2 regions of the Cutibacterium sp. LaCa_89 genome follow, and region 2 is predicted to be linked to the other one. Evidence: riboswitches for the same ligand, from Rfam matches in the RefSeq annotation. Region 2 holds a riboswitch; the other holds the start of a gene.
The links. A riboswitch is a leader RNA that binds a small molecule or an ion and turns the genes downstream of it on or off. The one in region 2 is predicted to bind thiamine pyrophosphate.

Region 1: another riboswitch for thiamine pyrophosphate. It lies ahead of thiM (hydroxyethylthiazole kinase); the one in region 2 lies ahead of ACP8LP_RS00500 (bifunctional hydroxymethylpyrimidine kinase/phosphomethylpyrimidine kinase).

What each region holds. Positions count from the first base shown of each region.
Region 1 covers NZ_CP190889.1:919,712-935,402, forward strand. Annotated here, with positions in the region: gene ACP8LP_RS04300 (N-acetylmuramoyl-L-alanine amidase) at 1-449, opposite strand, end outside; partial or broken gene ACP8LP_RS04305 (nitronate monooxygenase) at 737-1,737, opposite strand; gene ACP8LP_RS04310 (sugar-binding transcriptional regulator) at 1,906-2,850, opposite strand; gene ACP8LP_RS04315 (phosphotriesterase family protein) at 3,031-4,023, shown strand; gene ACP8LP_RS04320 (3-keto-L-gulonate-6-phosphate decarboxylase UlaD) at 4,029-4,682, shown strand; gene ACP8LP_RS04325 (L-ribulose-5-phosphate 3-epimerase) at 4,679-5,566, shown strand; gene ACP8LP_RS04330 (L-ribulose-5-phosphate 4-epimerase) at 5,658-6,326, shown strand; gene ACP8LP_RS04335 (sugar kinase) at 6,323-7,273, shown strand; gene ACP8LP_RS04340 (MFS transporter) at 7,308-8,666, shown strand; gene ACP8LP_RS04345 (serine hydrolase domain-containing protein) at 8,671-10,038, opposite strand; TPP riboswitch at 10,149-10,257, shown strand; gene thiM (hydroxyethylthiazole kinase) at 10,226-11,059, shown strand; gene thiE (thiamine phosphate synthase) at 11,046-11,693, shown strand; gene ACP8LP_RS04360 (L-lactate dehydrogenase) at 11,792-12,760, shown strand; gene ACP8LP_RS04365 (NAD-dependent malic enzyme) at 12,802-14,508, shown strand; gene ACP8LP_RS04370 (hypothetical protein) at 14,618-14,860, opposite strand; partial or broken gene ACP8LP_RS04375 (hypothetical protein) at 14,853-15,143, shown strand; gene ACP8LP_RS04380 (DUF4192 domain-containing protein) at 15,315-15,691, shown strand, end outside.
Region 2 covers NZ_CP190889.1:116,365-132,055, reverse strand. Annotated here, with positions in the region: gene ACP8LP_RS00545 (sensor histidine kinase) at 1-2,352, opposite strand, end outside; gene kdpC (potassium-transporting ATPase subunit KdpC) at 2,395-3,000, opposite strand; gene kdpB (potassium-transporting ATPase subunit KdpB) at 3,013-5,127, opposite strand; gene kdpA (potassium-transporting ATPase subunit KdpA) at 5,130-6,803, opposite strand; gene kdpF (K(+)-transporting ATPase subunit F) at 6,803-6,892, opposite strand; partial or broken gene ACP8LP_RS00520 (hypothetical protein) at 6,889-7,081, opposite strand; gene ACP8LP_RS00515 (thiamine phosphate synthase) at 7,174-7,827, opposite strand; gene thiM (hydroxyethylthiazole kinase) at 7,824-8,594, opposite strand; gene ACP8LP_RS00505 (MFS transporter) at 8,591-9,946, opposite strand; gene ACP8LP_RS00500 (bifunctional hydroxymethylpyrimidine kinase/phosphomethylpyrimidine kinase) at 10,004-11,584, opposite strand; TPP riboswitch at 11,567-11,661, opposite strand; gene ACP8LP_RS00495 (oleate hydratase) at 11,843-13,627, shown strand; gene ACP8LP_RS00490 (AIR synthase related protein) at 13,689-14,468, shown strand; gene ACP8LP_RS00485 (ABC transporter substrate-binding protein) at 14,898-15,691, shown strand, end outside.

The DNA of each region.
Region 1 (15,691 bases), 800 kb from region 2:
ATGACGCGACCACGCGTCAGCGGGATCTCATATTTATCGCACAGATAGCGGACTAGCGCTGCACTCGAGCGGTACATCGCGTCCGTATACCAGGATTCTCCCTCGAGAGCCTTACCCTCATGTTCGAGTCCGAGGGCGTGCATGTTGTAGTACCAGTTCCCGGAGTGCCAGCCGATGTCCTTGGGATCGAGGTGTTGCGCAACGTGACCGTCAGAAGATCTCAACGTGTAGTTCCATGCGAGGTAGTTCGGCTTCTCCACGAGTTTGATGGTGTTGTCGTAGGTCTCCTCGGTGTCGTGGATGACGATTCTCGTCAGCGAAGGCGCAGAGGGGCGGCGCGCAAGGTCGTGATTTCCGTACTTCACCGGATCAGATCCGTACTGCTGATACGGGGCAGGTACCCACTCGATGTGGAGGCTGTCCGGCCCGTCAATCGGTGGCCCGGACACCTTATGCTCAGGTAACGCTGTTCGGCTGATAAGCGGGCCAAAGATGGCCATGGCAGTAAACGAACGGCGGCTCATGTCAATCATCGGAATCGTCCTCTCGCCCGGTAAAGATGCTTGTGAACCCACACAAGTACACCACATATGGGGGTCACATCACGGAGGATCACCGCGCAGGAGCGTTACACCCATGCCGGTTAGGTGAGTTGCTCATCGTCGGGGAGTGGGTAGAGCGTGCGGATGATGTTGGCGGCTGGGCCGGTGGGTGCGTTGCGGTAGCCGGTCCCGGCTCAGAGGTGGACCCGGTGGGCGTCGCTGGCTTGGGTGGCAGCTTGTCGCAGTGGACGGGTGAGGTGGTGCACGGCGGGGTATGCGTGGGATGCGGTGGCGTGGTGTTGGGTGATGAAGTCGTTAGTGAGGGCGCGGGCCGGTCGTCCGGTGAACGCGTGGGTGATGGTGGTGTCGTCGAGGGCGGGGTCGGCCAGTGCTGCCCGGTGGATGGCTGAGGTTCCGGCTTCGTCGGTGCGGAGCAGAAGGGTCCCTACCGCAACCGCGATGGCGCCTGCATCGAGTGCTGCTCGTACCGCTTCAGCGTCATCGATGCCGCCGGCGGCGATCACTGGCAAGGGGCTGACCTTGCGCACGCGGCAGACGAGAGTGGGGAGGTCTTCCGGTTGTGGTGTCCGCGTGGGGTCGAAGGTGGCGCTGTGTCCACCGGCTGCGGGGCCTTGGATGATGAGCCCGTCGGCACCGTGTTCGGTTGCGGCGACGGCTTCGTCGGGGGTCGTGACGGTGATCAGTGCCTGTGTGCTGTGCTCGTGGAGGGTGGTGATGATGCCGCGGGGTGGTAGGCCGAAGGTGAAGGACACCACGGGGACGGGATGTGTGGTCAGGAGTGCGATCTTGTCATCCCAGTGGTCGTCATCGGAGATGGGGCAGGGGTCGAGTTGCAGGCCGTAGTGTTCGGCTTCCGGGGTAAGTTCATCGGCATAGGCAGACAAGGCAGCCGGGTCGACGGTGGCGTTGCTCGGCACGAAGATGTTGACGCCGAAGGGAACGTTCTTGGCCTGAAGCTGCTGGATTTCTGCGTGGAGGGCTTCGGCGGTTTGTAGCCGCCGGCGAGAAATGGGAAGCCGCCTGCTTCGGCGACCGCCAGGGCAAGCGCGACAGTGGTGGGTCCACCTGCCATGGGTGCAGCAACGATCGGCCGGGGAGTGGGAATGAGGATAGTCACGAGCGTTTCCTTCCCCTGAGGGGATTCATGCGGTCTCGTGCTGGGGTCGGGTTGCATTGAAGCAAGCAAGTCCAACGATACGAGCAGTGCCAAGTGGATGAGGGCGGCTGCCGGCCTCGGCGACGAGGGGTGCGCCGTCGTTGGTGAGGAAGATGGGGACGTTGTTGATCTCGCGGAGTTCTTGGCAGGTGGGTATTCTGCTTTGCGGGTCCGGTCATACCAACCTCAGCCACGACGATCGAGCACAGCCTTCGCAGTTGCGATGTCGGTTACCAGATCCGTTACCAGATCGCCTCGAAGGATCGCAGCCAAAGCCGGGGCCTTTTCGGCTCCGAAAGCGCTGACGATGACGTGGGTGATTGATGGGATTCGGTCGATCGGTATCGTCATCAACCCTTGGCAGAAGTCCGCATCGACGTGACGGCCCTGAGCATCGATGTGGTGCCCACAGATGTGGCCGACCGCTCCCCGCGACAACAACTCGGCATGAGCCCGTTCGGGCATCACATGATCGAAAATCGGTGCCACCGAATTCACCCCGACCGCGCCCACCCCTGTTACCAAGATGTCGGCGTGGGAGGCCATTGCGATCGTCATTCCAATGGATTTCTCTGCCTTTAAAGCCGCTGCTACTTGCGGATTCGATACCAACACTGGCGCGGGCATCACTCGGTAAGCGCAGCCAAGTCGCTCCGCCAGTTGGCGACACAGTTCGGGGGAGTCAAGGAGTAGATTCCCCCGCGCTGTCCCCCCAATTGCCTGGACCACTGTCGCTTCAGGGTGACGTGTCGGGGTCATGGCGCGCACCACCGAAGCTACTCCACGCCCATTCGACAGCGCGATGACCGAGTCCGGGTGCATATATGTAGTCACGAGATCGGAAGCCATCCGTGATACCTCGTGAGCCGCAGAGTCGTCATCCGACATGGCTACGCGCGCGCACGCTAACCCGAAGGTGCGAGTCAGGTCCTGTTCCAACTCAATTGCTCGTTGTAACGGGTGCTGCACGGTAAACGTGATGATTCCGCGGCGCCGCGCTTCATCGAGCAGGCGTGACACCATTGATCGGGAGTAGCCGATCTCAGCGGCGATCTCGGCCTGAGTTGCTTGTTCCAACCAGTATCGCTTTGCCACGGTCAGTAAGGTCTGGATGTGTTCGCGGTCAGTCATATGAATCTCACAAATGTGAATCTTTGTAATCATAGCCCCGCTGAAACGCGGTGTTGAACCATCGTACTGGCGTTTTAGCGCTTAGTGAATTCACATATGTGAGCTCATGGCCTTGCGAAGGATGTCGGGCTGACGGCTGAATGGTTCTCGTCACACAGTCGTGAGAGAGGAATCACCCCAATGGCCGTCGTTCGTACCATCACTGGCGACGTTTCACCCGACACGCTTGGTGTCGTCAATGCCCACGACCACCTCATCCGTGTTGGCGCCGGTGAGGTCTACATCGATCCTGACCATCTGCTCGACGACGTCGACAAGGCAGCTCAGGAGGCCACCTACTTCGTCGAAGCTTCCAGGAGCTGGGCCGACGGCGCCACGATCGTCGACATGTGCCCCGCATCCTCGGGTCGCGGTGTGCTCAAGACCCTTGAAGTTGTTGAGAAGGTCCCAGGCCTCCAGGTCGTCCAGGCCACCGGATTTCACCAGCAGAAGGTCTACCTGGAATGGCGTCAGAGCTGGGTCAACCAGTACACCGTCAACCAGATTGCCGATCTGCTCATCGCCGACATCGTCGAGGGCATCGACCGCTTCGACTACATGGGCCCCATCGTCGAACGTACCGGGGCCAGAGCCGGCGTCATAAAGTGGGCGACCGCTTACGGCAAAATTACCGAGTGGGAACAGAAATCCGGCAAGGCGGTGGCTATCGCATCTAAGGAGACCGGATGCCCTATTAACACCCATGTGACGGCCGGAACCTGCGGCCCCGAGCAGGCTCGCTACCTCGTCAACCAGGGCGTCGATCCCGCCAAAATTGCAATCGGCCACATGCAGCGTAACTGGGATCCGTGGGTCCACGAGCAGATCTGCAAGCTCGGCTGCTACGTTGAACTCGACGGCACCAACCGTATCAAGTACGTGCCCGACAACACCCGCGTCAACCTCATCAAGACCCTTGGTGAGAAAGGCTACGGCAAGCAGATCCTCCTGGGCACTGATTCCGGTAAAGCCTCGTACCAGAAGGTCTACGGTTCGGTCTCGGGCATTGACTACGATCCGGCCGTCTTCTGCCCGCGTCTGGTTGAGGATGAGGGCTTTGACCGCAGCTACGTCGATGACCTGCTCATCAACAACGCCGCGACCTTCCTTGGCTTCGAGCCCCTGGCCGGGTGACGACGATGACACGACTCCAAGTTGCTCTTGATACCTACGACCTGCCGTCGGCCCTCGCCCCGCTGGCCCAAGTGTCCAACGAGGTTGACGTCATCGAGTGTGGCACCATCCTGGTTCTAGCCGAGGGCATGGATGCGGTGCGTGCCGTTCGGGCGGTCTACCCTGGGAAGGCTATTCTTGCCGACGTTCGCATAGCCGAAGCCGGGGCCAAGATCGCCCGGCTGTGCTTCGAAGCCGGAGCTGACCTCGTCTCCTGTGTCGCCGGGGCATCTCTGACCACCATCGATCAAGTGTGCAAGGTGGCAGAGGAATTCGGTGGCGAAGTTCAGGTCGAGCTCGCCGACGAGTGGTACGACGCTGATCGTGCCCGCCGCTGGCGTGAATTGGGTGTCCAGCACGTCATCGTCAAGCGTTCCCGCGACCGTGAGGCCGCCGGAGACCTCTCCTGGAAGCCCGAGGACCTCGGGCGGGTCGACGAACTCGCTGAGATGGGATTCACGGTCACCGTCACTGGAGGCATCACTCCCAAGGACCTCCCGGTTTTTGCTGAGCATCCAGTCGGCATTGTCATCGCTGGTCGTTCAATCGTCGCCGCCGACGACCCAAGGGCTGCGGCACAGCAGCTACGCTCCACGCTTGACGAGGTGTGGCCGAGATGACTGAGTCGCTGTCGGACGGGGTGGCGCTCGGCATTTACGAGAAAGCTCTTGTTGGCAACCAGCTTGAGACTGCGGACGACTGGCGTCGCTTCTTTACCCAGGTGCCTGAGACCGGCTTCGGTTTCGTTGACCTATCGGTCGACGAAACCGAGGGAAGGGCCGCACGGCTTGAGTGGGGTCAGGACCGCCGTCGTATGGTGCGTCGTTGTGCCGAGGAAACAGAGACCACGATCGGTGGTATCTGCTTGTCAGTGCATAGGCGCATTGGCCCTGGTAGCGCCGACCCCGCGGTGCGTCAACGTGCCCGTGACGTGCTAGCCGAAGGGTTGCACCTTTGCCACGATCTCGGAGCGTCCGTGCTTCAGGTGGCTGGGTACTACTGTTACTACGAGCAGATGAACGATCAGTCTGAGCAGTGGTACACCGATCTTCTGATCGACGCCGTCCCGATGGCTGCCCGTCTCGGCGTCGTGATGGGTATCGAAAACGTTGACGGCACCGACGTCACCTCGATCCGCAAGGCCATGGAGTTCGTCAAGCTCGCTCACTCTCCTTACCTGCAGGTCTACCCCGACATCGGAAACATTGCCGAGCAGCAGCTCGATGCCACGATCGAACTCGAGGCTGGGCGCGGCCACATGGTTGCGATCCACGTGAAGGATGTCCGGCCCGGCGAGCCTCGGCGGGTACCGATGGGAGAGGGGACCGTCGACTGGGACGATGCCTTCGCCATCCTTGCCAAGCAGGGTTGGCGCGGCCGAATGATGATCGAGATGTGGAACGACGATGCCCCCGATTCCAGTGATCGCAGTGTGTCGGCGCGTGAGTTCATCGAGGAACGCCTTCGAACCGCCGGAATCCCGGTTCGTAGGACCCTCGCTTGATTCGAGATCGGTCGGCCCAGCCTGAATCTCGGGCCGACCGACACCAAACCTCCAAAAAATTTCTATACCGCTGTTCAAAGGAGAACGTTCGATGCTCGAAGAGCTCAAGAAAGACGTTTGCGAAGGCAATCTCGACCTGCCCCGACACGGCCTGGTGACCTGGACCTCGGGCAATTTGTCTGCCCGGGACCCCGGGACCGGCTTGGTGATCATCAAGCCTTCCGGGATGCTATACGACGACATGACCCCTGACGACATGGTTGTCGTCGACCTTGACGGAAAGGTTGTCGAGGGAGATCGTGGACCATCTTCGGACACCGCTTCGCACCTGTACGTCTATCGTCGCCATGACGACATCCGCAGCATCATCCACACTCACTCCACTTTCGCCACCGCCTGGGCTGCCACGGGCCAGGACATACCCTGCGCCATGACCGCCGTCGCTGATGAGTTCGGTGGACGAGTCCCGTGCGGAGATTACGCCCAGATTGGCACTGAGCAGATAGGTGAGCAAATTGTACGGTTCATCGATGAGTCCCCAGCCGTACTACTCAAGAAACACGGTGTCTTCACTGTCGGCACTTCCATTGAGAAGGCTGTCAAGGCAGCCGTTATGGTCGAGGACGTCGCCAGGACCTTGACCTTTGCCAAGCTCATCGGCGAGACCTCCCCGCTCCCGCAGTCGGAGATCGACTCCAACCACGACCGATACACCAACCGCTACGGCACCCCAGCTGCGTCCCAGGGAGTGACGGCATGACTTACGACATCTCAACTATCGGTGAGGGACAGATCCGGCTCACCTGCTACAAGGGCGAGCGTCTCGTTAATGCCCAGCAGCTACGGGCCACCGCTGCCTGCTCCGAAGCCAACGTCGCAGGCTTGTTGTCCCAGCTCGGTCGCGACACCTGCTGGACATCTGTTATGCCACAGGGCGATCTCACCGACCGGGTTGTCAACGAGTTTCGTAGTGTCGGTGTCGATGTCTCCCACATCTGTATCAAGCCTGAGGGGCGCGTCGCACTGTACTTCATGGAGCCTGGTGAGTACCCGATGCCAGCACGTGTACTTTACGATCGCGAGCACACCCCTTTTCGTGACGTCCGTGTCGAGGATCTCGATTGGGAGGCCATGCTCGACACGAAATTGGTTTTCGTGACTGGCATCACAGCTGCTCTGACCGAGAACACGGCTGTTGTGGTGAGCCATTTTGTCGAGGAGGCCCACCGTCGTGGAATAGCCGTCGCACTTGACGTCAATTATCGTTCCCTGCTGTGGGAGCCGAGGCGAGCTCGAGAGGTGCTCGAGCCCATTGCTCGCATATCGGATATCGTCTTTTGTTCAGTGCGTGATGGCAGGGCGGTATTTGGAATAGAATCTGACGGAGAACAGGCATGCCACGATCTGCGCGAATTGTTCGGAGCTTCGACGGTCGTGTCCACTGACCAGATCAATGGTGTCTATCTATCCGACGACGAGCGCGGCGACCGCACCTTCCCAGTGGTTCAGGTTCCTGTCGTCGACCGTCCAGGTGCAGGAGACTCCTTCGTTGCAGGAACATTGCACGGGTATCTTGCAGGTGACGTGGTCCAGGGAATCTATTACGGGCAGCGGACATCTGCTTACGCCCTGACTCATTATGGAGACCTTACTCGTGTGAGTCCCAGTGAGCTCAATATTCCTTCGAACACAGACATTCTGCGTTGACAATAGTCGCGGTGCAGGTAGGAGATATAATTACATGTCCACCTCTACAACATCCAAGAAATCAGCATTAGATCTTATAGATTCGCGCCCTTTGACGCGCAATCAGAAGAATCTTGTCGCCCTTGCTATCATCGGAAACATTTCCGAGTTCTTTGACATCTTTCTCATTGGTTTCGTTGTATCCGCCCTCACTAAACCATGGAACCTGACCGGCACTGAGGCGGGCGTCATCCTCGCCTGTTCTGGCTTGGGTACGGTTATCGGTGCCATTATGTGGGGACGTCTGGCAGACAAAATCGGACGCCGTTCGTCATTTTTCTGGTGCGTCCTCATGTTCGTTACATTCACCGTCCTATCAGTGTTCACCCCAGATCATGGCTGGGTTATGCTCGCCATATTGCGTATTGGTGTGGGGATCGGTGTTGGCGGCCTCAATATCACCTCGATTCCGTATGTTCAAGAGTTTGTGCCAGCTAAACAGCGTGGACTTCTTGCTGGATTGGCGTCGGTATTCATACCTCTCGGTCTATTTCTGGGGTCATTCGCGCAAAATGTCTTGGGTGATAATTGGCGTGCCCTCATCGCACTGGGTGCGATTCCCGTCTTCCTGCTTGTGTGGATTCGCTTTGTCCCCGAGTCGCCAAGATTCTTACAGAGTCATGGACGGGAAAATGAAGCTCGTGAGGCTTTGGCGTGGGCGTTGGAGATGCCGGCTGACGACATTGGAGATCTGCCGCCCGTAGAGCACGTCCGAGACGCTTCGTACTCACTTGTCTTCGGCAAGTACCGCAAGAGCCTCCTTATTGTCAGCCTAGGGTCCTTCTGCTTCATTCTGGGGTCATTCACGATTCAGTCGTGGGGTCAGACCCTCCTCAAGACCGGCTTCGGCAAGTCTGCAGAGCAAGTTGGAATCCTGTTTATGTTCGTCTCTCTGGCCGATCTCATCGGGCGCTTCCTGTCAGCATGGCTGGCCGACCGCATCGGTCGGAGGATCACGATGCTGTCATTCGGTCTGGTAGGTGCCGCCGGAACTCTGATCATCGCGCTTTCGGCTCATCTGGGTTGGGGCTGGCAGGTCTTCTTTGCCGGCGTCCTTGTTGCGATGGCCTTCGGCGACGGCGCCTTCGGTATTCTGAACGCCTTCGGCGCCGAGCAATTTCCCAATGAGGCTCGCTCCACCGGTCTCGGACTCGGTTACGGCATCGGTGCGACTGCCAAGGTCATCGGTCCGGCGCTCATGGGACTCATGGTGGGCGGATCTGCGGTCAAACAGAATGTCACCTTGGACGCGGTCTTCCCGGCGTTCATCCTGTTCACCGGGCTGCTCGTCATCGGCGGTGTGACATACATGTTCGCCCGCGAAACTCGCGGCACCTCACTCGACACGATCTGACCTATCAAACGATCCTGACGTCGAGGGCCTGTACCTGACTCAACGGGTTAACCGAAGCCGTGACCTGACGGGTAGCCAGGGGGCCCTCGACACGCCAGATCCAGCGATACGGCGTCATCTCGACGACGTCGATCGTGGCATCCGCGGATTCCCCGGTGGCCTTGACCACGTCCTCGAAATCCTTGCGGCGCTGATCCAACGGACGATCCATGTCCATCGTCGGGCTCCACTCCTGAGCCACCAGATCGTCCGACCAGTTGCGAATGATCTTCTCGACGTCGTCGAGATGCTGCCGGACTTGGGGATTCATCGGCGAAGGATGGACGGCATCACAGGCCTTGCGATCCTTGGCCGCGGAGGGCAGCAGCAGGTCGCCCACCCCGGGAACAACGGTGTCGAGGGCCGTGGAGGTTACGCGGATGGCCGGGTGATACGTCTGATTCGCCAGCACCACGACGCCGACCCCGGAGGACGGATGCCACATCATCGTCGATCCATACCCTGGATACCCGCCACAGTGGTAGACGATGTGTTCCTTCCCCGTGACAGCGACGTGCAGGCCATATCCGTACCCTTCGGTGACTGGGCCGTACGTCGTGAAATACCGCTGCATTTGCTGCATGTCGCGAAAGACCTGGTCCCAACCATGGTCCTCGCTGGTCCACGCGGTGATGAAATGGCTCACCCAGATCCCGACATCCTTGGCGGTGCAGATGAGGCCGCCGATGGGGGAGAAGGTTCCGGAGCCAAGCAAGGGCTGGACGCTGCCATCTCTGCCGAGGCCTGGGGCGAGCTTTCCCTCGGGTACTTGCGTGACGTCGAGGAAGGATTCGGTCATCCCCAACCGACGGATGACGTCTTCCTCGACGACGTCGATGAATGGCCGCTCGGTCGCCAACTCGACGACGCGGCCCAGGATCGCGTAACCGAGGTTGGAATAGGCGTACCCCGTCCCCGTCGCGAAGTTCGTGATGAAGGGTTTACCCAACAGCGCCTCGAACTCCTCGCGTGCCATGGCCTGCTGACGGTCGGCCCACGGATCGTCCGGTGGTAGACCGGTAGACATGGACAACGCGTCACGAATCGTTGCGTTGGCGATGGGCTCCTGAAGCTGCGGAATCCACCTGCCGAGGGTGTCGTCGAGAGCGGGCCGTCGAGAAGCCACGTCGATCAGCCCGTGACAGATCCCAAGGACGCTGGCAGCGGTGAACGACTTCGACATCGACGCGATGCTGTAGACGCGATCGTCGGTGTCGTTACAGCGCACCTCACTGTCGTCAACGGTTGCCCAGGACAACGAGGTTCCACTCCCGGCGGCTTCTGACGACGCAGCATTGAGAACGTCGACGACAGGGCTAAGACGGGGATTCATGGCGGCATTGTGTCACTTGAGACGTGGGTTGGTAGAGCGGATTCGGACACCGCTGGCCCTAGAAGACAGGAGTGCGGCGTTGCCAGCGCGCATCGTGGCAGTAGATTGGACCACAACAACGCGGGAGCCCACCACAAGGGCTGAGAGGGTGTCGTGATGGCACCGACCGTCTGAACCTGTCCGGGTAATGCCGGCGAAGGAAGTGGTTGACATGACTGAATTGTCGAATCTGGTGTCGGAGTCTGTGGAGCGGCTGCGTCGGGACAAGCCGCTGGTGCAGTGCTTGACGAACATCGTGGTTGCCAATTTCACCGCGAATGTGTTGTTGGCTGCGGGGGCGGTTCCCGCTATGGTCGATAACCCCTCAGAATCTGAAGGGTTCGCCTCGGTGGCTGACGGCGTGCTAGTCAATGTTGGTACCCCGTACCGGGAGACCGCTGAGGCCATGGTTGTTGCCGCGCGTGGCGCCGCAGGTAGTGACACGCCGTGGGTGCTCGACCCGGTGGGGGTCGGGATGCCATGGCGTACCCAGGTCGCGCTGGACGCGTTGCACGTCGGCGCTCCAGCCGTCATCCGGGCGAATGCCTCCGAGGTATTGACCTTGGCTGGAACGGGAGCGTCTTCCCGAGGCCCGGAGGCCGGAGATACCGTCGAGGATGCCTTGAGATCCGCCGCTGAGCTCGTGCGCACATACGGCACCGTGGTCGCCATTAGTGGTCCCGTCGATCACATCGTGGACGCTCGCCGGCACGTAACCGTGTCATCGGGGCATGAATGGATGGCGCGAGTGACCGGGGTCGGATGCTCACTAGGGGCTCTGACAGCAGCCTTCGCAGGCGTCCAGAAGGATCACCTCATTGCCGCTACATCCGCAACCGCCATGCTGTGCGTAGCTGCCGAACGAGCAGCAGATCGCAGTGTGGGCCCGGGCGGATTCGCTCAAGCTCTCATCGACGAGCTGTTCCTGGTGTCACCCGACGAAGTCGGCGCGAGAGGAGGGCTTCGCGATGTCACGGCCTGACTTCGATCTTTCGGTGTACCTCGTCACAGACACCGCCCAATGTGGCGGCCCAGACAGGGTCGTCGAGACCGTGCGGCGTGCTATCGCCGGCGGGGTGACTCTGGTCCAATTCCGCGACCACGACCTGCCCGACGACGAATTCGTCACCTTGGGACGGCGGGTGAAGGATGCGTGCAGTGGAGTACCCCTTATCATCGACGACCGGGTGCATCTGGTCGCCGACATCGGAGCCGACGGCGCCCATGTCGGGCAGTCCGACATGCCGGTCGCCCAAGTTCGAGAGATTCTCGGGGACGATCTGCTAATTGGCTTATCCGCGCAGACCTCCGCCCATGTGGAGGCTGCGCTGTCTCATGGCCGTGACGTCGTCGATTACTTGGGTGTTGGGGCTTTGCATGGCACGGGGACTAAACCTGAAGCAGGCGAGCTCGGCCTAGCCGCGATACGCGAAGTCGTCGACGTCAGCCCGTGGCCGGTGTGCATCATTGGCGGCGTCGCTGCCTCTGACGCTCAGGATATAGCCCGGGTGGGTTGCGACGGCCTCAGCGTAGTCTCGGCAATTTGTCGAAGCGCCGATCCCGAGTCCAGTGCTCGGGAACTCGCACAGGCGTGGCGCCGCGCGAAGGGGAGGTGACGTCAGGGCGTGCACAAGCGCCCAGTGCTACTGGCATCTTGTTCAGATGAGCGGCCCTGGTGCGCATGGTACATAATCAGGCACGAGGGCACCCTAAGATGAGCGCCATGAGCACTTCTGACGTCACTCGTCGCGCCTCCAAGATCTCCGTCGTCGGGGCCGGTTCGGTTGGTTCCTCGCTGGCCTACGCCTGCCTCATCCGCGGATCGGCCGACCTCGTTGCCCTATACGACATTGCCAAGGACAAGGTCGAGGCCGAGGTAGCGGACCTCGCCCATGGCACTCAGTTCACCCCCGCCTCAGTGATGGGTGGCGCTGATGTCCACGACACTGCCGACTCTGATGTCGTCTTCATCACTGCCGGGGCCCGTCAGAAGCCGGGCCAGACCCGTCTGGACCTTGCCGGCGTCAATGCCAATATTTTGCGTTCCCTCATGCCGCAGCTGGTCGAGCAGTCCCCGAACGCCCTGTTCGTGCTCGTCACCAACCCCTGTGACGTCCTGACCGTTGTTGCCCAGCAGGCCACCGGGTTGCCGGCTAACCGCGTCTTCTCGACCGGTACCATGCTCGACACCTCGCGGCTGCGCTGGCTCATCCGTCAGTGGGCCAACGTCGAGCAGCGCCATGTACACGTGACCATCGTCGGCGAGCACGGCGACTCGGAGTTCCCGCTGTGGTCGACCGCCAACATCTCCGGTGTGCCGATCCACGACTGGACAGTCGAGGGTGAGCGCGTCTTCACCGAGGACGTGCTGGCTGATCTGGCTCACGAGGCCGCCTTCGCCGCGTACAAGATCATCGAGGGCAAGGGTGCGACGAACTACGCCATCGGTCTGACGGGTGCTCGTCTTGCCGAGTCCCTGCTGCGTCCGGGCCGTTCCGTCCTGCCGCTGTCCAGCGTCATCGAGGATGTCCACGGAGTCTCCGGGGTAGCCCTGTCCATGCCGTGCATCGTCTCGCGTGACGGCATCGAAGGAGTGGTCCCGGTCTCCATGAGCGCAGCGGAAATTGCCTCCCTTGAGGCTTCCGCGGAACGCTTGCGTGACACTTTGTCATCCATCTCGTGACCTGCTGAACATCTGTGCTGACGACCTTCTAGGCTGGGGGTATGTCAGTTCCTTTTCAGTATGCACAGGACAGTGACGGAGAACTTCTCAAGATTGCGGCTCGCGGCCAGGAGGTGTTGACGAACCCCCTGGCCAACCGAGGCACGGCTTTCACCCTCGAGGAGCGCAAGACCCTTGGTCTCACGGGCCTGTTGCCGTCGGGAGTCATGACGATGACCGACCAGCTCAAGCGGGTTTACGCCCAGTACTCGGCGCAGCCGGACGACCTGGCGAAGTACCTGTACCTCAACCACATGCACGACCGTAATGAGGTGCTGTACTTCCGCCTCATCGCCGAGCACATCGAGGAGATGCTGCCCATCGTCTACACCCCGACGATCGGCAAGGCGATTGAGGAATACAACCACTGGTACGACCGTCCGCGCGGTATTTACCTGTCCATCGACGACCCGGAGGACATGGAGCAGGCCCTGGGGCAGTTGGGCCATGGCCCTGACGATGTCGACCTCATCGTGGCCACCGATGCAGAGGGCATCCTTGGCATCGGTGACCAGGGTGTCGGTGGCGTGGCGATCACCGTCGGGAAACTGGCGGTGTACACCGCGGCAGCCGGAATCCACCCGCACCGTGTCCTACCCGTCATCCTCGACGTCGGCACCGACAACATGGAACGCCTCAATGACGACGGCTACCTCGGTGTGCGTCACCCTCGTGTGCGCGGAGAACGCTATGACGCCTTCGTCCAACAGTACGTCGAGACGGCCCACCGGATGTTCCCGCACGCCCTGCTGCACTGGGAGGACTTCGCGGCCGGTAACGCCACCCGAATCCTCAACAAGTACCGGGACGACTACTGCACCTTCAACGACGACATCCAGGGCACCGCGGCCGTGGTCGTCGCCGCCGTGTTGAGTGCCGTCAAGGCGTCCGGCACCCCGCTGAGCAAGCACCGTATCGTCATTCACGGCGCTGGTTCAGCTGGCACCGGCATCGCGAATCTCCTGGTACAGCTCATGGTCAGCCAGGGCCTGGACGAGGAAACTGCGCGTTCCCACTTCTGGGGATTGGGATCCCGGGGTCTGCTGCGGGACGGTCTGCGGCTGCGTGACTTCCAGCAGCCCTTCGCTCGCAGCAAGGAGGAGCTGGAAGGGTGGACCACTGACGCCCCCGACCAGTACACGTTGAGTGACGTCGTGCGTAACGTCCATCCGACGATCCTCATCGGTTGCTCCGCCCAGACGGGGGCCTTCACCGAGGAGATCGTCAAAACGATGTCGGCCCACTGTGATCGTCCGGTGATCATGCCGCTGTCGAACCCGACCCGTAAGGCCGAGGCACTGCCTTCCGACATTCTCAAGTGGACTGAAGGACGCGCCCTGGTGGCCACCGGTTCGCCGTTCAAGCCGGTCATGGTCAACGGTGTGACGTATCAGATCGCTCAGGCCAACAACGCCCTGGTCTTCCCGGGCATCGGTTTGGGAGCCATCGCAGTGCGGGCGTCCCGCGTCACCAAGGGCATGATCGCGGCTGCTGCCGAGGCGGTCGCCATGCACGTCGACAACCGGGTGATGGGAGCCTCGCTGCTGCCGTCCATTAAGACCCTGAGACCGCTGTCGGCGTCGGTGGCCATTGCCGTTGCCCAACAGGCGATGGAGGAAGGTGTGGCGACCGAGGCCACCGATAACCCGGTTGAGAAGGTGTTCTCGGCGATGTGGCAGCCGCGGTACCCACGCGTCGAGGTCATCTGAGCGACGACGCAGACTGATGACAGTGAAGTGACGGGACTGAGCTGATGACATGGGGTCCGGCATCGTGCCGGACCCCATGTCATCTCAGATGGGCATCAGAGGTGGCGAGTCACGCCTTGATCGTCAGAGCTGAGATGGGGGAGGACATCCCCGATCCATGAGTGAACATGACGGTGGCGTCAGCGCGCGGACAGTCAATGGTGACCGTGCCGTGCACCTTATGTCCCGGGGAGATGGTGTCGCCGAGGGTTCCGGTGGGTGGCAGGCTGGCCTCGTGGATGTTAGTCGACTCGTTCTCCATAATGAAGAAGGTGTAGTCGCTCAGGGATCCCCTGGTGACCTCGATGGTCACCGTGAGGGTGACACTTCCGGGACCCCAACTGACGTCGTCGATCGACCATGTTCCCTCGGTCGAGTCGTCCTTGGACGAGAACGGCACCGAGGAGGCCACAGCCGTCACTGACGCCGGAATCGGTGTCGGCGTGGTCGCCGATGACGGCGTCGCCACCGGAGTTGGGATGGGGGACTGGGGGAGATTAGGTTCGCTGGTGACCCGGCGAGCCACCAGAACAAGGGCGATGATGACAGCCACCGCAATGATGGCGGCGATCCAGCCGCGGTGGCGTTTCGGCGGCTGATACTGGCTGATGTCAGGCGGTTGGCTCATGGTGGCTCCACTTTACGTGGTTGGTGGTCGTCGGTGCTGTCCACAGGTTGGCGTTGAGACGAGATGACGCTGCCGGGAGTTGTCCACAGGTCCCCAATTGCTTGGCGGATTTCACGGGGTCGGGACGACAACTGAAGGTATGACAACACTGCATTCGTCCACCACCGATGACCGTGATCCACTGACTGTCAGGACCGTCGACGAGGCGATAACCCTGGCGCCCTACCTGCTCGGCTTCCAACCCAGCGAGAGCCTGCTCCTCATCGTCGCTGACGATGGCGCGACCTGCCAAGGTTTCGTCGCCCGGGTTGATCTCGACGACGTCGAACTGACCCTGGCCATGGACGCCTTCGCATCCCGAGTCGTCTCGTTGGCAGGGCAAGGACGGACGGTGATCCTGGCCTTCACCGAGGACCAAGACCGTGGCGTGGCTGCCTTGGTGTTGGCCATCCGGGCGATGGAAGGCATGAACATTAGTGACGCTGCCTGGACAGATGGTGAGAGCTGGCGCAGTAT
Region 2 (15,691 bases):
CCCGACGGTCGAGTCGGCGTCCCCCAACCGTTGGAAGGGCACCATGACGTCATCGCGACGATCCTCCGGAATCCCCGGACCATGATCGATCACGCGGATCTCCACCCGGTCGGCGAAACTGCTTGTCGCGAGCCGAACCCGGCCACCTGCTGGCTCATATCTCAGCGCATTCGACAACAGGTTGACGACCACCCGCTGCAATAGGGCCGGATCGGCGACCATCTCGGGCACGTCGGCTCCCAGATCGATCTCGACATCCGCCGGCCCCAGGGACAACTCATCCAAGGCCGGCATGATGACCTCGGCCGGGTCGACCGGCATCACCGAGACCCCGAGCACGCCGGACTGCAGCCGGGAGACGTCGAGCAGGTCGGTGACGAGGTTGGCCAGTTTCCCCAGGGCGTCATCGGCGGTCTCCAACAGGTCATCACGATCCTGGTCGGACAGACCGGCTCCCTCGCTGCGCAGACCTGAAACGGCAGCGGTCGCGGCCGCAAGGGGCCGACGAAGGTCGTGTCCCACCGCCGACAACAAGGCCGTTCGCACTCGGTCCGTGGCGGCCAGTGGCTCCACCGCCTTGGCCGTTTCCTCCAGTTGCCGCTGGTCCAGGGCCGTCCCCAACTGGGTGGTGATCACCGACAGCAGGCGACGCTCGGAGGCGTCCGGCTCAGGCCCGTGGAACTCGACCACCGAATGATCGTCGATGTGCTGCTCGGTGACTTCATCGCTGGTCGTACCCGAGCTTGCCACGACGCGTCCGTCGGTCAGCACCCGGGCCCCCGACAGCCCGAAGGCCTCGGTCGCCTTGGACAACAACGACTCGACGGCGTCCTCACCGTGCAGCACCGATCCGGCCACCGACTCCAGCAGCCCTGACTCGGCGGCCGCGCGACGTGCCACCCGGGTCTTGCGGGCAGCGCGGTCGACGACGAAGCTCACCAGGGCGGCCGTGAGCAGGTACAGCAGCAGAGCCACCATGTGCAGCGGCTCGTTGACGGTGACGGTGTAGAAGGGCTTGGTGAAGTAGTAGTCCAGGGCAATACCCGAGGCCAGAGCCGCGACGAAGGACGGCAGGGCACCGCCGACCAGGGCCACCACGACAGCCAGAAACTCATAGGTCAGCACATCCGTCGTCAGGGCCTCGGGGCTGCGCGTCGACACCAGCAACCAGGTCAACAGTGGCCCGAAGACCGCCAGCACGACGAAACCGGCGATGCGGCGACGAGTCGACAAGGACCCACCCATCCGTGGCAGCCGGATTCCCTTGGCCTGGGCACCATGACTGACGATGTGGACGTCAATGGCACCCGAAGCCCGAATGATGTCGGACTCGACGTCATGACCCGTCAGCAACCGCGACAACTTCCCACGCCGACTCGCCCCGATGACGAGCTGGGTGGCGTTGACCGACTTCGCGAACTCGATGAGAGTCTCCGGGATGTCGTCGCCGACGAGCTGGTGGAAGGACCCTCCCAACTGGTCCACCAATCCACGCTGACGAGCCAGTTCACCCGGGTGCGGGGAGCGCAGACCGTCCTCGGTGGTGACGTGGACGGCCAACAGTTCACCGCCCCCGGCTCGAGCGGCGATACGGGCACCGCGACGCAACAGGGTCTCCCCCTCGCGTCCACCGGTGAGGGCGACGACCACCCGCTCGCGGGCCTCCCAGTGGGAGTCGATCCCGTGCTCACTGCGGTAATCGGCCAGGGCGTGGTCTACCTCGTCAGCAACCCAGAGCAGGGCCAGCTCGCGCAGGGCGGTGAGGTTGCCCAGTCGGAAGTAGTTGGACAGGGCGGCGTCGATCCGCTCTGCCGGGTACACCTTGCCGCCCGAGAGCCGATCGCGCAGGGCCTGCGGGGCGAGATCGATAACCTCCACCTGGTTGGCCTTGCGCAGCACGGTGTCCGGGATGGTCTCGCGCTGCGGCACCCCGGTGATCTGTTCGACGACGTCATTGAGCGACTCGATGTGCTGGATGTTGACCGTCGAGATGACATCAATCCCGGCGTCCAGCAGTTCCTCGACATCCTGCCAGCGCTTTTCGTGACGCGACCCGGGCGCGTTGGTGTGGGCCAGCTCGTCGACCAGGGCGACGTCGGGATCGCAGGCGAGTACCCCGTCGAGGTCCATCTCGGACAGCTCGATGCCGCGATGTTCGACGAGGTGGCGGGGGACGATCTCCAGCCCCTCAGTCATGGCCGCGGTGGCTGCCCGGCCGTGGGTCTCGACGACGGCGATGACGACGTCGGACCCACTCTTGCTCAGGTGCTTGCCCTCATCGAGCATGGCGTAGGTCTTGCCGACGCCCGGTGCCGCGCCGAGCAGCACCCGCAATCGTCCCCGAGCAGCCACCTCGTCCTCCTTCAGGCCATGATCACGAACTGATCACGTCAGTCAGTGCTGACGATCCAGTTCGGCATTGAGGGTCACGACATTGACCCTAGTCGCACCGAGGAATCCGAGCTGGCGTCCGTCAGTGTTGTTGGCGACAATCTCACGGACGACACTGGGATCGAGGTGACGGGCCTTGGCGACCCGGCTGACCTGGATCTCGGCGTAGGCGGGGCTGATGTGCGGGTCCAGACCAGAGGACGACGCCGTCAGGGCATCGGCCGGAACCCTACCGGCATCCACCCCGTTGAAGGTCGCCACCTGGCTGCGACGCTCCTTGATGGTCTTGGCCAGGTCCGGGTTCTCAGGCCCCATGTTGGAACCACCCGAGGAAGACCCGTCGTAACCGTTGTCACCGGCGGCCGACGGGCGCGGCTGGAAGTACTCCGGCAGCGGCTTGCCGTCCTTGTCGGTAAAGGACTGACCGATGAGGGTCGAGCCGACCACCTTGCCGTTGACCTCCAGCTGGGAGCCATTGGCCTGCCGATGAAGGACGAGCTGTCCCAGCCCGGTCATGACGCCGGTGTACACGACGCCGACGATGACGGTGAACAACAGGATCGAGCGCAGCCCGACGAGGAGGGTACGAGTCCTGGAGGAAATGATCATGATGGGCTCCGATCAGAAACCGGGAATGAGACGGACGAGCAGGTCGATCAGCCAGATGCCGATGAATGGCGCGACAACTCCGCCCAGGCCATAGATGCGCAGATTCCGGGCGAGAATCTTCGACGCCCCGGCAGGCTTGTAGGACACTCCCTTGAGAGCCAGCGGCACCAGGATGACGATGATGATCGCGTTGAAGATGATCGCCGAGAGCACCGCAGACGCCGGGGAGTGCAGGCCCATGATGTTGAGGGCCGACAGGCCCGGGTAGGTCGCCATGAAAATCGCGGGGATGATCGCGAAGTACTTGGCGATGTCGTTGGCGATGGAGAAGGTCGTCAGGGCGCCGCGCGTGATGAGCAACTGCTTGCCGATCCCGACGATGCTGATGAGCTTGGTCGGGTCGGAGTCGAGGTCGACCATGTTGCCGGCCTCCTTGGCGGCCGAGGTACCGGTGTTCATGGCGACACCCACGTCCGCCTGGGCCAGGGCCGGGGCGTCGTTGGTGCCGTCACCGGTCATTGCGACCATCCGGCCGCCCTCCTGCTCCTTGCGGATGTAGGCGAGCTTGTCCTCCGGGGTGGCCTCGGCCAGGAAGTCGTCGACCCCGGCCTCCTTGGCGATGGCGGCAGCCGTCAGCGGGTTGTCACCGGTCACCATGACGGTGCGGATGCCCATCCGACGCAACTCGGAAAACCGGTCGGTCAGGCCTTCCTTGACGATGTCCTTGAGATGGACGACGCCGAGGACCTTGCCGACATGGTCGGGGGTGCGCACTGCGACGACGAGCGGGGTGCCACCGGACTCGGAGACGGCGTCGACGCGACGATCCATGTGGGCGAGGGTGTCGATGTCCATGTCGATGTGGGACTCCGTCAGCCAGGCTCGCACGGCCGAACCGGCACCCTTGCGGATCTCGGTGCCGTCGGGCAGGTCGATGCCGGACATCCTGGTCTGAGCGGTGAAGGGGACAACCTCCCCCTGGTCACCCCAGGCATCGGCGTCGAATCCCTGCTCGCGAGCCAGGTCGACGATGGAGGTGCCCTCCGGGGTCGGGTCGGCCAGGGAGGACCGGGCGGACACGTCGCGGATCTCCTCCTCACTGACGCCGGGCATCGCGATGAACTCGCTGGCTCGACGGTTTCCGTAGGTGATGGTGCCGGTCTTGTCGAGCAGCAGGGTGGTGACGTCACCGGCGGCCTCGACGGCTCGGCCCGACATGGCCAGCACGTTGTGCTGCACCAGGCGGTCCATACCCGCGATACCGATGGCCGAGAGCAGGGCACCGATGGTGGTCGGGATGAGGCAGACCAACAGGGCGACGAGAACCGTGATGCCCACCGGCCTGGCGGCCAGGGAGGCGATCGGGTTCAGGGTCAGGGCGACGATGACGAAGACGATCGACAGGCTCGCCAGCAGGATGTTGAGGGCGATCTCGTTGGGGGTCTTCTGGCGTCCGGATCCCTCCACCAGTGCGATCATGCGGTCGACGAAGGACTGGCCGGGCTTCGAGGTGATCTTGACGACGATGCGGTCGGAGAGCACCTTCGTGCCACCGGTGACGGCGGAACGGTCGCCGCCGGACTCACGTACCACGGGGGCGGACTCACCGGTGATGGCCGACTCGTCGACCGAGGCGATGCCCCAGATGATGTCCCCGTCTCCGGGGATCGTCTGGCCTGCCGTCACGACGACGACGTCGCCGTACTTGAGGTCCGAGGAGACGATCTCGGTGGTCGTGGTGTGCTCGGCCGAGGGATCGTTCTTCTCGTCCCAACCATCGACGCGCAGCGCGTTGGTGGCGGTGCGGGTCTTCCTCAGGGTCTCGGCCTGGGCCTTGCCGCGGCCCTCGGCGATGGATTCGGCAAGGTTGGCGAAGACCACGGTGAGCCACAGCCAGACCGCGATGACCGCGGAGAATCCGGTCGGCACACGGCCGTCGGTGATGTGGGTGAACGGCTCCATGACGGCGACGATCGTCGTCAGGGCCGCGCCGACCCACACCAGGAACATGACCGGGTTGCGCCACTGGGCACGCGGGTCGAGCTTGCGGAAGGCACCGGGCAGGGCCTGGCGGACCTGGGCCCCGGTGAGGCCGCGGGAACGCGAATTCGAGGTGATGACGGTCATGATCAGATCAGTCCTTCGGCCAGCGGTCCCAGTGTGAGGACCGGGAAGAAGACGAGCGCCGTGACGAGGATCGCCGTGAAGACGACGAGGGTGATGAACAGGGCGTTGTGGGTGGGAAGGGTGCCTGCGGTGACCGGGACAGGCTCGCGTTCGGCAAGGGCTCCGGCGAGGGCGAGGGCGAGGATGATCGGCAGGAAGCGACCGAGCAGCATGGCGACGCCAATCGCCGCGCACAGCCAGTTCGTCGAGGCATCCAGACCGGCGAAGGCGGAACCGTTGTTGTTGGCACCCGAGGTGAAGGCGTAGACGAGCTCGCTCAGTCCGTGCTCACCCGGGTTCGAGATCGAGGTGTTGACGACACCATCCCGAATACCGGGGATGGCCAGGCTGAGGGCCACCCCGCACAGCACCAGGGCCGGCATGACGAGGATGTACAGGGCCGACAACTTCATCTCTCGCGGGCCGATCTTCTTGCCGAGGTACTCGGGGGTACGACCGACGAGGAGTCCAGCGATGAACACCGCGATGACGGCGATGACGAGCATGCCGTACAGGCCAGATCCGACGCCGCCAGGGCTGATCTCACCCAGCATCATGTTCAGCATGGTGAACATGCCACCGATGGCGGTGTAGGAGTCGTGCATCGAGTTGACGGCGCCGGTGGAGGTCATCGTCGTCGCGTTGGCGAAGAGGACCGACTGGATCAGGCCGAAGCGCTGCTCCTTGCCCTCCATCGCGGCGCCGGCGAGGCGCCCGGCGGTGCCGTGTCCGGAGAACTCGGCAGCAGCCATCGCGAAGAGGTTGATGAGGAACAGCACGATCATTGAGATGAGGATGGCGCGGCCCTGACGCACGTCCTTGACCATCTTTCCGAAGGTGCGCGGCAGCGAGAATGGGATGAGCAGGATGAGGAAGATCTCCAGCATGTTCGTCCACGGCTGGGGGTTCTCGAAGGGGTGGGATGAGTTGCCGTTGAAGAAGCCGCCACCGTTGGTGCCGAGCTCCTTGATGACCTCCTGGGAGGCGACAGGCCCGCCCGGGATGATCTGGTCCCCACCAGCGATGCCGGTGACGTGCATGAAGCCGATGAAGTTCTGCGCAGCCCCACCGACGATGAGCAGGAAGGCTCCCACAGCGGCGATCGGCATGAGGATGCGAAGGGTGGTGCGGGTGAGATCGACCCAGAAGTTGCCGATGGTGTGCTCACCACGTCCGACGAATCCACGCACCAGGGCGATCGCGACCGCGATGCCGGTGGCTGCGGAGACAAAGTTCTGCACGCACAGGCCGGCGAGCTGGACGAAGTGCCCCAGGGTCGCCTCCGGGGAGTAGGCCTGCCAGTTGGTGTTGGTGACGAAGGAGACCGCGGTGTTGAAGGCCACGGCTGGGTTCACCGACCCCTTGTCCATGGACCAGGGCAGCCACGACTGCAGACGCTGGAGGGCGTAGAGGAGGACGACACCGCAGAAGCTGAAGGCCAGCACCGAGCGGGCGTAGGACTTCCACGTCTGTCCGGCACGGGGGTCGACGCCCATGATGCGGTAGCAGAAGGCCTCGACCTTGGTGTCCTTGTCAGAGGTGAAGACACGGGCCATGTAGGAGCCCAGGTGATGCTGGGCGATCCCGAGCGCGAGGGCGAGAAGAGCAAGGCTCGCCAAGAAGTAGAACCACGTCATCAGAAACGCTCCGGACGGATGAGGGCGATCACGAGGTACACGACAGCGGCAATGCCGAGAATGGCCGCGACGATGTTGAGGACGGTCACAGCGCGTCGACCCCCTTCACGCACAGGGCGAGTAGGAGGAAGAGGACGACGACACCGAGCAGCCAGATAACGTCCAGCATGACAAGGCTCCTTGACGATGACCCGGGGTTTCCGGAGTGCCGGTTTTGGCACCAGGAACCATCGAAATCGTGTCGTAAGCGGGTTGTCGCGCTCCCCTACGGATCCCATACGGGGGTGAGCGGGATCCTAACGATTTGCTAACAGGCGAGTCCCGAACGGTTCAGAAAGTGTGACGTGCGTCACCGTTCGGCTCAGGGGAATCAGCCCTCCCGGCCACGATCGAAGGCCGCGATGGCCTGCGCGACCACCGCGGCGGGATCGTCAGCGGCCATCACGGCGCGCACCATGGCAACCCCTGCGATGCCGGTTGTCGCCAGCGCAGCCACGTCGTCAACCTGGACGTCCCCGATGGCGACGACGGGCCGAGAGCTCGCCTGCACCAGGGCCGGGTACCCCTCCACCCCCAGCGGTGGGCGTCCGGAGTCCTTCGTCGGGGTGGGTCGGAAAGGCCCGGCACCCAGGTAGTCCAGGGCGTCCGCGAGGGGCTCGGCCGACCTCACCAGGTCCAGGGTTCCGGTGGTGTAACCCACGATGGCGTCGGGCCCGAGCATGGCCCTGGCGTCACGTACCGGAAGGTCCTCGACCCCCAGATGCACCCCGTGGACGTTACCGCGGGCGCGCATCGCCGCCCAGGCGACGTCGGCTCGATCATCGACGACAACCCGCGTCTCCGGGTTCGCACGACGCACCGCCTCGCCGACCTGGAGAACCAGCGACAAGAGGTCTCGGGTCGCCAGGGTCTTGGCTCTCACCTGGACGATGCCGGCGCCTGCCCCAGCAGCCAACGCAGCCGTCTCGACGGTGTGACGGTCGGTTCCCGAGGTCACCAGGTAACAGCGCAGGTCCAGGGTCATCTCGTCTCCTCCACTCCGGTTCTCGCGACCTCGTCGAGGGCGTCGAGCAGTTGCACACGAAAAGTACCGGGTCCGCCGGCACGGGCCGCCGCGACCTCACCGGCGACGTCGAACCAGGTCACGGCCGTCACGGCGGCCTGCACCGGATCATCGGTGGCCACCAGGCACCCCGCGGTCAACGCGCCCAGTAGGCAGCCGGTCCCGGTCACCCGGGCCATGAACGGATGGCCTCTGGAGATCTTCTCGGCCACCCCATCGGTGGTGACGACGACATCCGTCGGCCCCGACACCACGACGACTCCCCCGGTCCGTCGCGCCACCTCGACAGCTGCGTCGACGGCGTGCTCGGGGGCATCCGCCGAGTCGGCTCCGCGTCCCCCTCGTCCTCCCACGAGGGCGAGGATCTCGGAGGCATTCCCCTTGACGACGTCAGGTCCCTCGTCCAGGAAGTCGCGAGCCATCCGGGTACGCACCGGCGCCAGCCCGATCGCCGTCGGGTCGAGGACCCACGGGACGCCGTCAGGACGAGCGGCGACGGTGGCGGGGATGCCGACCATGCCATCGGTCGACAGGGTGCCCAGGTTGACCGACAGGGCGTCGGCGGCCGTGACGACGACCGGGGCCTCCTCGAGGGTCTCCGTCATCATCGGACGCAACCCCGCCGCCAACAGGCCATCGGCCACCAAGGACATACTCACCGTCGCGGTGAGGCAGTGAACCATGGGCGGATTGCGTCGAGCAGCCGCCACCACCTCGTCAATCGTCATGCCACCCTCGCCACCTCGTCGATGTCAGCGTCGATGTCAGCCCCCGACAGCCGCGGGCCGAGGACGGCACCGAGCACTACCAGCAAACCACCGAGGACGACGAGCACGAGCACTGCCCCGAGATGCCCGAACACGCCCTCCAGCCCCGGCAGGTAGAACGGGTACAGCGCCGGCAGGATGAGGGACAGGCTGTACCCCATGCCGTAGCCGGTGGAGCGCACCTCGGTGGGGAACCTCTCAGACAGGTAGGCCGAGATGGGACCGTAGGCCGACACCGTCGCCACCTGGAGGGCGACGGCGAAGACGGCTGCCCTGCCTGCTGATGCGGAACTGATCGCTCCCCACCACAGCAGCGGGCCGAGCACCGCGGCACTGATTCCCCAGCACACCAGCAGACGGCGTCGTCCCACCCTCGTGGACCAGTGCCCGGCCAGCGCCATGAAGATCGCCTGACCAACGGAGGCGACTCCCATCACCCAGGAGGTCGCCGTAGCCGTCAGCCCGGCGTCGGTGCGCAGTCGCGCGGTGAGGATCAGCACGGTGGTGTCGGTGAGCAGCCACAGCCCCGTCATGAGGGTGAAGACCTGCCAGAAGGCCGGCGCCCACGCCCCGGCGATGACCTCACGCACACCGGGAGTCGGGGTCTTCCAGGCATCCCTGGAATCATGGGTGCGGTGGAGGAGAGGAGCGTCGCAGACCCGCCGGGAATAATAGATGATCATCCCGATGCTCATCGCAGCACCGATGACGAAGAGGATGCGCCATCCCCATGCGGCGTAGCGGTCCGGCCCGAGAGCGGCCAGCATGACGGCGACGGCGAAGGCGATTGACGCCTGGGCCCAGGGAGCCATCGACAGGATGACCCCGGACGCCAAGCCGCGTTTCTTGGGAGATGACCATTCCATCGCCAGCGGGATGGCGGCGGAGTACTCACCGGCGACGAAGATCCCGCCCAGGAATCGCAGCAGCAGGATGAGCCCGATCGTCCACGGCCCGATGAGCTGGTGGGTGGGCATGACGGCGATGAGCCCGGCGCAGGTCGCGGTGCCGGCAATGGCCAGGCGGGTGGTACGGGTGCGTCCCAGCCGGTCGGAGATCCGTCCGAAGATCATCCCGCCGAGGGGACGTCCCAGCAGCATGGCGATGACGACGAGGGCGCCGACGGAGGCGCTGGCCGAGGGGCCGGCGAGCACCACCATCGCGGGGGCGAGGGCCGTCAGGGGTAGGAAGACGTGAATGTTGTCAATCCAGTTGCCGACGACGCCGGCCCGCAGAGCGGCCCGTCCTTCGGGTGGCATCGTCCCCTTCGACGAGGTGTTCGGAACGGTGGGCAGTGATGTTGCCGTGGTCATGAGGGCAAGTCCTTGAACAAGTGTGGATGGTGCGGTCTGGAGCGGGGCGATGGCGGCTCAGACACGCATCGCCTGGTCGAAGAACTCCAACTCATGACGACAGGCCGTCAGATAGGCATGGGCAGCACGTGCCCGAGCAGTCGGACCAGCTTGTTCGAAGGCCTTCTCCACGACGACGAGGGTGTGCGAGGTAGCCTCGACAAACCCCGGGGCCCGGTAGGTGTCGAGCCACAACGCATAGGGATGGCCTTCCGGAACCTGCGGCAACCCGGCTCCCACCTGGGCATACAGCCAGAAGCAGGGCAGGACGGACGCCACCCCGACGACGTAGTCGTCACCCAGAGTGTGTGCCAGCAGGAAATTCGTGTACGCCGTCGTCACCGGGCCGGCCGGAGCCTGATCGCGTCCCTCCAACCAGGTGCGGTGCAGGGCAGCCTCCTCGACGATGCAGGTCTCGGACGACTGCGCCCACCACGCCGCGTCCTGCGGGTCGACGGCGCGAGCAGCCAGAGCGGCCAGGGCTCGTGAATAGCAGGCCAGATATCGGGCGTCCTGACCGAGGTAGAAGTTGAAGGCGTGACCCGTTAAGGTGCCATCGACGAGGGCAGCGACGAAGTCCGATCCCTGGATCTGACGGGCCAGATCCGCGCTGGCCTGCCACAGGGCCGTCGTCCACGGACCAACCGGGTCCACCGCAGCAGTGGGTGCTGACCCCGCCGAACCGACGAGGGCCTTGGGAGACTCCAGCGGCTCGATCGGCCCGAACCAAGCCACCGCCGAGGCATCGGCGGACAGCCGTCGTGCCCGGTGGGAGTGGTCGACCGGACCGTGTCCCCGGCCAACCTTCAGCTCTGACCCGTGCAGAATCGCCTCGTGCAACCAGTCGGTGACCCATCCCAGGGCCTCGCCGGGAGCATCCCCTGCACCCAGCCGGGTCGCCAGAGCCGAGGAGAGCGAGCATCCGGTGCCGTGGGTGTTCGTCGTCTCCACCCGGGTGCTCTGCGCGGTGTACGTCGTCCCTTCCGAGCCCACCCAGATGTTGTCGACACGCCGGGAGTCGAGATGGCCGGTCTTGACGACGACGGCGACCCCGGTCTCCTTGGCCCAGCCGCGCGCCTGTTCCAGGGCTTCCTCGGCGCCCTTCGCCGGTCCGGTCTCGCACAGCACTGCGAGCTCGGGAATGTTCGGGGTGACGACGGTTGCCCGGCGACAGAACTCGCGCATGGCAGCCTCGGCGTCAGGGGCGAGGAGCCGGTCTCCGCTGGTGGCGACCATGACCGGATCGACGACGACAACGGGCGGGCGGTGCTCGTCGAGGAATCTGGCGACCGTGTCGATGATCTCGACCGTTCCGAGCATGCCGGTCTTGACGGCGTCGATCGCCACGTCATCGCTGACTGCCGCCAACTGCTGCCTCAGGAACTCGGTGGGTGGGGTGTGGATCGCGCGCACCCCTTGAGTGTTCTGGGCAACCAGGGCGGTGACGACGGCCATCGCGTACCCACCGGCCGCGGTGATGGACTTGGTGTCGGCAGCAGTGCCGGCACCCCCGGAGGGATCCGTTCCCGCGATGGAGAGGACGCGCGGGACTGAGCCCTGCGACGGGTTTCTGGGGGTGGAAGAAGCCATCTCGGACATCCCTTCGCCAGTACGAACTAGATCAGGTTCCACGGGTGTGATCTCAGCGCCGATACGGCGCACCCCGTGTCCAGCGATAAGTATGGCACCCGACTGCGACAAGGCACTGCACCCCGAGTCCCGACGACGAAGAACGCTCAAGAAAACTCTTACGAAAGTCTCAAAAAGAGGGCATTCCATCACACCCTTCCGGCGCTATCGTGAGGCTAGTCGAAGTTCACCGGAGAACTTCCGGCGAAGTCGTATGAGGAGTGAATCATGACGAACTGCCAAAAGATTTATCAGCGCAGCTTCCCGGTCAGCCCGGATGGCAACTCGTTCGTTCACAACGACCTCGGTCGTTACACCATGAACCACCCGGTGCCCCCGGACGACATCGCTGAGCGCAAGGCATACCTGGTCGGCTCTGGTATCGCTGCACTGACGGCAGCCGTCTTCCTCATCCGTGACGCCAAGATGCCTGCCGAGAACATCACGATCCTCGAGGAGCTCCACCAGCCCGGCGGCGCCTTCGACGGCGACGGCGACACCGAGAAGGGCTTCATCGCCCGTGGCGGTCGTGAGATGGAGCAACACTTCGAGTGCTTCTGGGACGTCATGAAGGACATCCCGGCCCTCGAGATGCCCGAGCCCTACAGCGTCATGGACGAGTTCCGGATCGTCAACGAGAACGATCCGAACGTCAACCACTGCCGCATCATCAACAACCAGGGCCAGAAACGTTCGGCCTACAAGATGGGCATCAACAAGAAAGGCCAGCTCGCCGTCCTAAAGCTGCTGCTGGCCAAGGAGTCCGACACTTACTACAAGTCCATCGAGGACTGGTTCGACGAAGACTTCCTGCACTCCACCTTCTACACACTGTGGAAGACGATGTTCGCCTTCGAGCAGTGGCAGTCCCTGACCGAGTTCAAGCGCTACATGCACCGCTTCCTCCACCTGCTGCCCGGATTCTCGGACCTCTCCTGCCTGCGGTTCAGCCGCTACAACCAGTACGACTCCTTCGTCGTCCCGCTCATGAAGTGGCTGACCGAGCGCGGCGTGAAGTTCCAGTACGACACCTTGGTCTACGACGTCGACCTGGAGATCACTGCTCACCGCAAGGTCGCCCGAGGCATTCTGTGGCGCGACAAGGAGGGCGGCGAACATCGCATCGACATGACCCCGAAGGACCTCGTCTTCGTCACGAACGGTTCACTGACCGAGTGCACCGGCTACGGCGACATGGACCACCCCGCCCCCTACAACAAGGACGAGGTCGCCGGCTGGGAGCTGTGGCGCAACCTGGTCCGTCGTTCCGCCGTGTTCGGTCGTCCCGACGTCTTCTGCAGCGACGCCGACAAGACGGTGTGGCAGTCGATCAGCTTCAACTTCATCGGTGAGGACCATCCATTCCTCCAGAAGATCAGGGAACTGACGGGCAACGATCCACTGTCCGGACGCACGGTCACCGGCGGCATCATCACCGCCGAGGACTCGTCGTGGTGCATCTCGCTGACGATGAACCGTCAGCCACAGTTCCACGATCAGCCGAAGGACTGGGGCGTCGCCTGGGCCTACGGCCTGTACCCGTTCGAGAAGGGCGACATCGTCAAGAAGCCGATGCTGGAGTGCACCGGAGAGGAACTGCTCAAGGAGTACTGCTATCACTTCGGTCTGCTCGACCAGTTCGAGGAGATCAAGGCTCGCACCAAGGTTCGCATTGCGACGATGCCGTGGATCACAGCCTTCTTCATGCCTCGTGGCAAGGGAGATCGCCCGGAGGTCATCCCGGACGGTTGCGTCAACCTGGCCTGCCTGGGCCAGTTCGTCGAAACCCCGGACGACTGCATCTTCACCGTCGAAGGATCGGCTCGTACCGCCATGATGGCTGTCTACGGGCTGCTCAACCTCGACCGCGACATCCCACCGACATGGCCTGCTCAATACGACATCCGTTCTCTGCTGGCCTCCGCCAAGACACTCAACGACGGGCACCTGCCCGGTGGTCGACTGTTGTCGGTCCTGCTGCGCAATACCTACTACGAGGACATCCTGCCGTGACGTGCTGACGTCATGACGTCCTTCCAGTGCAACTTCGGGGCGGTCGCGGTTGAATGACACCGTGACCGCCCCGAACCATCTCCCCTCATCCCCCCTACCCGTCACGAGGCTGCGTGACCTGCTGGTGGCTGATGTCCCGGCTTCTCGTCTGGTCATCGCCTGTGACACCATCGGTGGGATCGGCCCGCGTCCTGACGACTCCTACCCAGCTGACCCGGTGTGGTGCGCTCATCTGGGAGCGCGGGTACCCCTCCTGGAGGTGATGTGCGCCGGTGCGCGTCCTCTCGTCCTCGTCAACACCCTGTGCCAGGACTGGGAGTCAGCCCAGCCCATGATCGAGGAGTTCCGACGCTGCGCGGCCGCCGTCGGGATTGACCCCACGGCGGTCACGGGCTCGACGGAGGACAACGTCGCGACGACCCAGACCGGGATTGGCGTGACAGTCATCGGCGTCATGCCAGAGGGAGAACTCCCCCGGGCCCATGACGGTGACGTGCTGGTCTGCGTCGGGACTCCCGTCTCGGCCCCTGATGACGACGTCGCCCCTGGCCGGCGCGAGATCGTGCCACTCGCGGAGGTGCGAGACCTGGTGGCCTCCGGGAAGGTTCACGACTGCGTCCCGGTGGGTTCACACGGGGTGGCGTGGGAGGCCGCACAGCTCGCCTCCACCGCGGGGTTACGGGCCGAGTTTCGGGACGTGGAGGTTGACCTGGCTCGCTCCGGAGGGCCCTCGACCTGCCTCGAACTGGCCTGTGATCGGGGCGACGTCGAGGAGCTACACGGTGTGGTGGCCCCGCATCGGCCGTGGGAGGTCATCGGTCGGCTCGCATCGGGATCCTGAGGACTCGATACCTGAGGATTACCACACGGAGCTGCCAAGAAATCGCGATGGTGACGTCACCATCGTGATTTTGGGCCAATTCTTGGCAGCTCCGTGTGTCATACCCCTTGCTCACCGCCGTTGACACGGGGTGTTAATGTGCGATTGCCTCGAATCGGACTCGGTCCGGGGTACTCCTTAGTGAGCGAAGTCGGTGGGAATCCGACACTGTCGCGCAACGGTGATGCCTCACAGCTCAGTCCGGTCGACTCCCTACGGAGTGGCAAGTAACGACTCTCGCCGTAGGAGTCTGCCGGGCACACGACGCGGGTGCCACCGTGAGTCCTGCGGCATGACCGCAGGGAGAACCGCGTGAGTACTCCGAAGACGAAGACTACGCCGAGAAGGATCTCGGCCCTCATCACCCTCCTCGTTGCCCCCAGCCTCGCACTGGCAGGATGTTCGGGCTCCGAGGACAGGACCACTTCAGGCGACAGGCCAACGACATCCTCCTCCGCCAACACCGGCGACAGCATTCCCGGCTGCATCAAGGACTTCGACTCCTCGAAGGACTACTTCCCCGACAAGGCGACCTTCAGCGACGCCCGCGGCCTCACCGTCACCTACCACAAGTCCTACAAGGTGGTGACGGTCAAGAACCCGTCGAGTACCTCGTCCAAGGAGACCAAGTACGTCCTGGTGCAGTGCGGCGCTCCGCAGCCGAAGCTGAACGGTGACCTCGCCAAAGCGCAGAAGATCACCGTCCCCACCACCAGGGTTGCTCTTGGATCAACGACCGAGCCGATGAAGTTCCAGATGATGAACAAGCTGGACGCCGTGATCGGAATGGCCAGCGTGGACATGGTCGGTGACCCAAAGACCCGTCAGGCCCTCAAGGACGCTCATGTCGCTGACTTCGGCGTCGGGGACGGCACCACTGAGGTCAACACCGAGAAGCTGGCCGCCCTACGTCCTGATCTGTTCATCATCAGCGGCCACGACGACCCCAGCAAGTTTGCCAAGGTCAGGGAGATGGGCACACCGGTCGTCGCCGAGCCCGACTTCCTCGAGAACACCCCGCTGGGACGGGCCGAGTGGATCAAGTACGACGCCCTCTTTGTCAATGCGGAGAAGGTCGCCAATGAGAAGTACGACGAGATCGCCAAGAAGTACCACGAGACGGCCCAGCTCACCTCCAAGGTCAAGACGCGACCCATCGTGCTCTACGGCTCCCAGTTCAAGGG